Regions from separate parts of the Marinomonas sp. 63XJN7_7_ISO-PGPR-S23-202 genome, predicted to be linked through region 2. Evidence: riboswitches for the same ligand, from Rfam matches in the RefSeq annotation. Region 2 holds a riboswitch; the other holds the start of a gene.
The links. Region 2 has a riboswitch for thiamine pyrophosphate ahead of thiC (phosphomethylpyrimidine synthase ThiC). Riboswitches for the same ligand answer to the same signal wherever they lie in the genome.
Positions count from the first base shown of each region.

Region 1 (4,430 bases), 1.0 Mb from region 2:
GGCGCCGTGGTGCGTTATGCGTCAAAGCGCTTCCGCAAGCTTAGTTTAAAAATACAAAATGCCATGGGTGGGGTGACTGATGTGGCTTCAGAGGCGATCAAAGGCCATGAAGTCATAAAAGTGTTTGGTGGCAAAGAATATGAAATAGAGCGCTTTTATAAAGCGGCTCAAGAAAACCGTCGCTCACAGTTAAAAATGGAAATGACCAAAGCGCTTAATGTGCCCATTATTCAGTTTATTGTGGCGGTTTCTTTGTCTTTGCTGATTTGGTTAGCGCTTGATCCCAGTATCTCGGCAAGTATGTCGGCTGGGGATTTTGTGGCCTTTATTGGGGCGGCGGGTATGTTGAGCCGTCCGATGCGTCAACTTACCTCAGTGAACAGTATTCTACAAAAAGGTATTGCGGCTGCCCAGAGTATCTTCTCTTTCTTAGATATTGAAAGTGAGAAGAACACAGGAACAAAAGCGGTTGAGCATATGCAGGGGAACATTGAATGGCGAGGTTTGACATTCCGTTACCCAAGTGTTGATAAAAATGCGTTGACGGATGTGAGCTTATCTTTGCCAGCGGGCAAGAAATTGGCCTTGGTCGGACGCTCAGGCAGTGGTAAGTCCACCTTGGCAAACCTGATTCCGCGTTTTTATGATGTAGAAGGGGAGTCGTTGTTGATTGATGGGGTCAATATCAATGATTATGACTTGAGCAGTCTGCGTCAAAACATTGCGCTCGTTAACCAACAAGTGGTGTTATTTAACGGCACGATTCAAGAAAATATTGCTTATGGTGGCTTAAAAGGCGTTTCAGAAGAAGAAGTAATTGAGGCGACTAAAGCGGCTAACGCATGGGATTTTATCCAAGAATTGGAGTTTGGCTTAAAGACTAGGATTGGGGAAAATGGTGTATTACTGTCTGGCGGTCAGCGTCAGCGTATTGCCATTGCCCGTGCCATTTTGAAAAATGCGCCTATTCTGATTTTAGATGAAGCTACCTCGGCATTGGATACGGAATCAGAACGCGCGATTCAGCAAGCGTTGGATAAATTGATGGAAAATCGAACCACCATTGCCATCGCCCATCGTCTTTCTACTATCGAAAATGCCGATATCATCGCCGTGATCGATCAGGGGGTGGTCATCGAAAAAGGCTCCCATGCAGAATTGTTAGCGAAGAATGGGGCGTATGCACAGTTGCACAACCAGCAGTTTAATGATTCACCAGCGGTTGAAGCTGCTGACGATAAGAGCTGATTATGTGGCTATATCGCTTATTGTTATGGGTTGCTACGCCGCTTATTCTCGTTAAAGTGCGGCGTTTTAAAAAAGGCTATGACCACTATCGAGCGAAAGAGGCGTTAGGTGTTTGGCCTTCAGTGAAGGCAGACCTTTGGATTCATTGTGCTTCTGTTGGCGAGGTGTTAGCGGTTCGTCCATTAGTGGAGCAATGGCGAGCTAAATATCCCAATCGCCCTTTGCTGATTACAACCATGACGCCAACCGGGGCGGAACAAGTGGCAAAGACCTTTCCATTTGCTGAACATCGATATTTACCCATGGATTGGCGTTGCAGTGTTAGGCGAGCGCTTAAGCGTCTTGAGTGTCATCATTTGCTGATTGTCGAAACGGAGCTTTGGCCGAATCTCTTACGTCAGGCTAAGCGCAAGGGCATAAAGGTTGATATTGTGAATGCTCGCATGAGTGAGCGCTCGTTTCGTCGTTATGAAAAGTTTTCCATGGTGTCACGTCCCCTGATGCAATTACCGGATACGTTTCTTGCTCACGCTCAAGCCGATGCGGATCGCTTTGCGGCCTTAGGAGCAAAACAGGTCATTGTTACTGGCAGTATTAAATTTGATTTGACGGTGCCAGAAGCAGTTGTTGCAGATAATTGGCAAACTCAGATAACCAGTCCGTTTGTTTGGGTGGCGGGCAGTACCCATCAAGGGGAAGATGAGATCCTATTAACTGTCCATCGACAGCTGGTGGAGAAAATACCCGGCGCACTTTTGGTGCTTGTACCTCGCCACCCAGAACGCTTTGCCGCGACTTTCGAGTTAGCAAAAGGCATGTTTGATAAAGTGGCGTTACGCAGTGGCGTTGAGTTATCTCAGTGGGCCGATTTTAATGTGATCATTGGCGATACCATGGGAGAGTTAATGCACTATTATCAGGCGGCGGATTTGGCTTTTGTCGGCGGTAGCCTGATTCGTCGTGGTGGTCATAACCCTATAGAGCCTGCGCTTTTGGGTAAAGCGACCTTAGTAGGCCCACATACGTTTAATTTCGCAGAGATTACCGAACAGCTGTTGCGAGCCAATGGGGCGATTCGTTGTCAGGATGAAGCCCAGTTAGCAGAGGTGGTGCTATCGTTGTCTGGAAAAGCGAGCCAGCGTCATCGTCTTGGCCAAGCCGCGATGCGATTCGCTCAACAAAATCAAGGCGCGGTAACTCGAGTGCTATCAGAAATAGACTTCCGCTGAACGACTCTTTACAATACTCACACATTATCTCATGGGGTGTGTTCATTATCTTGTTATGAACGCTGAGAGGCTCACGCTAACCCATTGAACCTGATCCAGATCATGCTGGCGTAGGAATCGAGATAGCAAGTTATGCTTGCCTTTTCCCTCCCGTACGCCGCTCAATTTTTTAGGAGCGACAATTATGAATAAATCTTTTGTTTTAGCCTCTTTGGTGGCAGGGGCGCTATCGTCTTTATCTGCCAGTGCGACGGCGAAAACCTTAAATGTGTACACTTATGATTCTTTTGCTTCAAAGTGGGGGCCGGGTCCAGCAGTTAAGGCCAATTTTGAAAAAGAGTGCGGTTGTACCTTGAATTTTGTTTCCGTTGATTCCTCCGTTGGAATTCTATCGCGTGTGCAGTTGGAAGGATCAAGTTCCAATGCTGATGTGGTGTTAGGACTGGATTTAAACCTGATGCATAAAGCGGAAAAAACGGGGTTGTTAGCCAAGTCGGGGGTGGATACCAGTAAAGTGACCTTACCAGGCGGTTGGCATAATCCTATTTTTGTGCCGTTTGACCATGGCTATTTTGCGTTTGTTTATAATTCAGACAAGCTTAAGACGCCGCCGACCAGTTTAAAAGACATCGTCGATAATCAGCATTTACGGGTGATTTATGAAGACCCTAGAACCAGCACCCCAGGTTTAGGGTTGTTGCTGTGGATGAAGTCTGTTTATGGGGATAAAGCCTCTCAAGCGTGGGCGACCTTGGCAAAACATACAGTTACGGTGACTAAGAACTGGTCAGACGCTTACAGCTTATTTTTAAAGGGAGAAGGGGATGTGGTGTTGAGCTACACCACTTCTCCTGCCTACCACATTATGGAAGAAGGAGTGACTAAGTATAAAGCGGCTCCAGCAAGCGAAGGTTACTATCCTCAAGTGGAGGTCGCGGCGATGATGAAACATGCGCCACACCCTAAATTGGCTAAAGAGTTTATGGCATTTATACTGACCCCTGGCTTTCAGTCGACGGTGGCGACGGGAAACTGGATGTTGCCAGTGATTAAGTTGCCCAAAGGGTTGCCTAAAGCCTTTGCAAGCAGGCAACGACCGACTAAGGTGCTGACACTGCCAGCGGCCGAGGTGGCCAGCCATCGTGCCCAGTGGACCAACGAATGGCTTGAAGCGACGACTCGCTAATGCCTGGAAAGGGTTATCATCTCGCTACTTGGTTTCGGTTAACGCCTGCTTTGCTTGGCTTATTGGTATTTGTGTTGGTGGGAGCTGCCAGTCTGGCAGCTCTTTTGCGTTTTAGTCAGTTCGAGTCTTGGTCTGGTTATTTACACAATATCTATCTTTGGCGTGTTGTTCGCTTTTCTCTTTGGCAAGCCCTGCTGAGCAGTGTACTGAGCTTATTGATAGCAGTGCCCGTTGCTTCCTGTTTAACCCATCGTCGGTTTAGGGCGCGCGGGGTGTTGTTGCAGCTGTTTGCTGTGTCTATGGTTGTTCCGACCATCGTGGCGATCTTGGGAATCGTGGTGGTGTATGGCCACTCAGGTTGGTTGCATGCCTTGTTTGGTGTTGAGACACCGCTTTATGGGTTGCTTGGAATTTTATTGGCCCATGTGTTTTTTAATATGCCATTGGCGGTTCGCTTGTTATTGCAAAGTTATGGGCTGGTACCGTCTGGTCAATGGCGGTTAGCGTCTCAGCTTGGGTTTTCTCGCTGGACGGCGTTTCGCTTAATCGAGTGGAGTTATATTAAAAAAGCCTTGCCGGGTGCATTTGTCTTGATTTTTATGTTGTGCTTTTCGAGTTTTTCGGTGGTATTAAGTCTAGGGGGCGGTCCGAAATCAAGTACGTTAGAAGTGGCTATTTATCAGGCATTAAGGTTCGACTTTGATCTTAATAAGGCGAGTTTTCTGTCTTTGTTGCAGGTGAGTATTTGTAGTCTCGTTGCTTTAATG
Region 1 is NZ_CM149677.1:3,901,528-3,905,957, reverse strand. It holds gene msbA (lipid A export permease/ATP-binding protein MsbA) at 1-1,248, shown strand, start outside; gene AC0VYG_RS18115 (3-deoxy-D-manno-octulosonic acid transferase) at 1,251-2,477, shown strand; TPP riboswitch at 2,500-2,612, shown strand; gene thiB (thiamine ABC transporter substrate binding subunit) at 2,662-3,663, shown strand; gene thiP (thiamine/thiamine pyrophosphate ABC transporter permease) at 3,663-4,430, shown strand, end outside.
Region 1: another riboswitch for thiamine pyrophosphate. It lies ahead of thiB (thiamine ABC transporter substrate binding subunit); the one in region 2 lies ahead of thiC (phosphomethylpyrimidine synthase ThiC).

Region 2 (4,430 bases):
CTTTTTCGCTCTCTAACCCTTTTGCATAGTCACGAACTTCTTGGGTGATTTTCATGGAGCAAAATTTCGGTCCACACATAGAACAAAAGTGCGCCACCTTGCCAGAAGCTTGCGGCAACGTTTCATCATGGTATGAGCGAGCGGTTTCAGGATCTAATGACAGATTGAACTGATCTTCCCAACGAAATTCAAAGCGCGCTTTTGACAAAGCATTATCGCGAATTTGCGCCCCTGGGTGCCCCTTCGCTAAATCCGCCGCATGGGCAGCAATTTTGTAAGTGATTAAACCTTCTTTCACATCTTCTTTATTTGGTAAGCCAAGGTGTTCTTTTGGTGTGACGTAGCACAGCATGGCACAGCCGTACCAACCAATTTGCGCAGCCCCTATCCCAGAAGTGAAGTGATCATAGCCGGGAGCAATGTCTTGGGTTAATGGTCCTAAGGTGTAAAACGGTGCTTCATGACAATGTTCCAATTGCTCAGTCATATTCTCTTTAATAAGTTGCATTGGAACGTGCCCTGGCCCTTCGATCATTACTTGTACATCGTATTCCCAAGCTATTTTCGTCAGTTCTCCTAAGGTGCGCAGCTCCGACATTTGCGCCTCATCATTGGCGTCCATGATCGACCCAGGACGCAAGCCATCCCCCAATGACAACGCCACATCATAGGCGGCACACAACTCACAAATCTCACGGAAGCGTTCGTACAAGAAGCTCTCTTTATGGTGCGCCAAACACCATTTCGCCATGATGGAACCACCACGAGAGACGATGCCAGTCAGACGTTTCGCGGTCATAGGTACATAGCGTAATAAAACACCTGCATGAATCGTAAAGTAATCCACCCCCTGCTCCGCTTGCTCGATCAAAGTATCGCGAAACACATCCCAGTTCAGATCTTCTGCTACGCCGTCGACTTTTTCTAGGGCTTGATAAATAGGGACAGTACCGATTGGCACGGGAGAGTTACGCAAAATCCATTCACGTGTTTCATGAATGTTTTTGCCCGTCGACAAATCCATCACGGTATCCGCCCCCCAACGTGTCGACCAGACCAACTTTTCTACTTCTTCTTCAATAGAAGACGTCACCGCCGAATTGCCAATATTGGCGTTTACTTTTACTAAGAAGTTACGACCAATAATCATCGGCTCGGATTCAGGGTGATTAATGTTATTAGGAATAATCGCGCGACCTCTTGCCACTTCGTCACGGACAAATTCTGGCGTAATCCGCTTTTGTAAATTAGCACCAAAACTTTGCCCTGGGTGCTGCTTTAATAACAACTCACTTTTGATGGCATCGATATTTTGGTTTTCACGCAAGGCAATGTATTCCATCTCTGGGGTAATGATGCCTTGTCGAGCGTAATGCATTTGCGTCACACATTTACCTTGGCGAGCTTTGCGTACTTTAGGCAATTTTTTAAAACGCAGCTCATCCAGCGCAGCATTTTCTAAACGCGATTGAGCAAACTCAGATGACACACTGGGCAAGATCTCTGTGTCGTTACGTTTTTCAATCCAAGATGCACGCATGGGCGTTAAACCTTTATACACATCGATATTTTCTTGCGGGTCAGCGTATGGACCGGAACAGTCGTAGACGTAAATCGCCTCATTGGGTTCAAACGTTAGATTATTTGGATCAGAGCCAATCGGCGTATCGGTTAGATTGATCTTGCGCATTGGGACACGGATCGAAGCGTCTGATCCCGTGAGATAGATTCGCTCTGAGGCTGGAAAAGGCTTTGCTTGCAATGACTCGATAAAAGATTTCGCCGCTTGACGAGATTCTTCACGAGACTGCTTTTTAGACAGATTCGTTGGCTTCTTGTGTGATTCATTAGTCGTCGACATGAGCACTTCCCTTATTTCAAAAAATGGAGAATTGCTTGTCTGGGGTGCTGTTTTACAGGCAAACGCACTACGGGCGTTAATTGCAAAACATGAATCCTGAGTTTTATTAAAAAAGGATGCTTTAGGTGATATGACCCGCATCGATTCCATAAAAATCAGGAGTTCATTCGATGCAGAAAAGAAAAATGGTGACTTTCTTGTTTCCTACGCGGGTATTAGCCCGATCAGGTTCTGCGGATCCCGCACTTAATTATGCGATCTCAGCCAAATGGCACTCCGACAAGTGATTTTCAGTATACCCCTAGACAATGGATCTTGTAAACGCAAAGGCAATATCCACCCCAACTTCGTTTTTCAGAGCAAAACCCAATGAGATAAGCGTTTTTTTCTTCAATCTTTCGATAATTTCCTATTGACAATAAAAATTTAATGTCCTTATATAGCCAAAGATTGAAATGAAAAAAATTTCGCATTCCGAAAAAGTGGGTTTTATGACTGTCGATTCTAAAAATAAAGTGGGCTCCCTCGCAAAAGGTTTCAAAGTACTGGAATCTTTTACACATGCTTTTGAAGCCCTAACGTTAAGCGAAGTTTGCTCGCGCTCCGGACTGGATTCAGGAACGGTTTTTCGCATTCTTAATACATTGGTCGATCTGGGGTATATAGAAAAGTTAGAAGAAACAAAGCAATTTCATTTAACACTTAAAGTCGCCAATCTCGGGTTTAATGCGATCGGGCGCAGCGATATTCGTGACTTAGCATTACCTATTTTACGCTCATTAGCTAAACGCATTGGAGAAACCGTCAGTTTTGCCACTCTTGAAGGAGCAAACATGGTTTATCTAGAACGGGTACGCGTTGGCTTAGCTCGTCTGGGAGTCGATATTCGTGTCGGATCAGTGATTCCTGCCTACTGCAGCGCGATTGGACAAGCCCTTTTAGCTTTTCTACCTGAGGAAGAATTAGAGCATGTGTTAAACCTTGAGCCGGATTTTCATGAAGTGGTTCCGCTGGATAAAGACGATATACCAGTCATGGAGCAATTAAAATCTATTAAAGCAAAAGGTTATATTTTAAAACGCTCCAGTTTCAACTCTTCATTAACGGTATTAGCACTACCTGTTTTTGACCGAGACCGTTATCCAATTGGGGCAATTAGTGTTGTCGTTCCAAGTATTAGAATATCTGAAGATGAACTCTTCATTAAAGCCTTTGATGGCATGGCTGAAACGTCTGAAAAACTATCAAAGGCAATTAATGTTAGCGGCAGTGCAACATCTGCCATTTAACTAAAAACCCAAAAATAATAAGGAAAATGATCATGAATAATATTGATTTAAGAGGTTTAGTACCCGCACCAGTCACACCTTTCACTCGCGATGGAGAGGTTGACCATAAAGCAATCCATAAACTAGGTGCTTGGTTAGGTAGCTTTGATGGTGTGAAAGGGCTAGTAGTGCTTGGTCACGCTGGTGAAGGCACATTTATGACTTCTGAAGAACAAATGTCTGTTATTAGAAGTTTTGTTGAATCTACTGATGGACGCCTTCCTGTTATTGCTGGTATCACAGGTGAAGGAACCAAAGTGGCTGTAGAGGAAACCAAACGCGCTATATCGGCGGGTGCGTCAGCGGGTCTTGTTTATCCATCTCACGGCTGGTTGCGCTTTGGATTTCAAGAAGGCGCTCCTCAGGATAGATATAAAACGCTTCACGAAGAAACAGGATTACCCTTAATCCTTTTTCAATACCCAGATGTAACAAAAGCGAGCTACAACCTAGATACCTTACTGGAAATCGCTGCTCAGCCCGGTGTTTTCGCAATGAAAAATGGCGTTCGTAATATGCGCCGCTGGGATACAGAAATCCCAATCATTCGTCGTGAAAATCCAGACCTACAAGTACTAACATGCCATGACGAATATCTACTACACACTATGTTTGATGTGGATGGCGCACTAGTGGGTTACGGTGGTCTCACTCCTGAACCACTAATTGAATTGATTGCGGCGGGTAAACGTCAGGATTACAAAGCAGCACGAGCCATTCACGATCGTCTGTTCCCTGTCACCCAAAACGTTTACCACCGCGGCTCCCATATGGAAGGCACGGTTGCTTTAAAAGAAGGCCTCGTTGCACGTGGTATTTTGGAGCACGCAACAGTAAGAAGTCCACTATTACCTCTTCAAGAAGGCGCAAGCGAGGAAATCAAAAAAGCACTTCAATCTGCTGGCTTAATTTAATAAGCAAACAGTTTTCGTACGATAACCAAAATAGCGATGCTGAGCGGGCAAACTTACATCGCTATTCTACTACTCAATAAAAATAATAGTGTGGTATCCCATGAAAATTGAAAACCGTACCCCAAAAGACACTTTGGAGCCTTACCATAATAGCAAAAATGCAGCTAATAAGTACAAAATACTCTTACTTATGGGGCCTGCGTTTGTCGCTGGTGCATGGCGCTTTGGTCCTGGAGCACTCACTTCAGCCGTTCAAGCAGGTAGCCTTTATGGCTATCAACTACTTTGGGTCATCGTTTTATCGGGCATTCTTATGTTCTTTTTTAA
Region 2 is NZ_CM149677.1:2,863,604-2,868,033, forward strand. It holds gene thiC (phosphomethylpyrimidine synthase ThiC) at 1-1,861, opposite strand, end outside; TPP riboswitch at 2,046-2,150, opposite strand; gene AC0VYG_RS13285 (IclR family transcriptional regulator) at 2,317-3,150, shown strand; gene AC0VYG_RS13290 (dihydrodipicolinate synthase family protein) at 3,183-4,103, shown strand; gene AC0VYG_RS13295 (Nramp family divalent metal transporter) at 4,204-4,430, shown strand, end outside.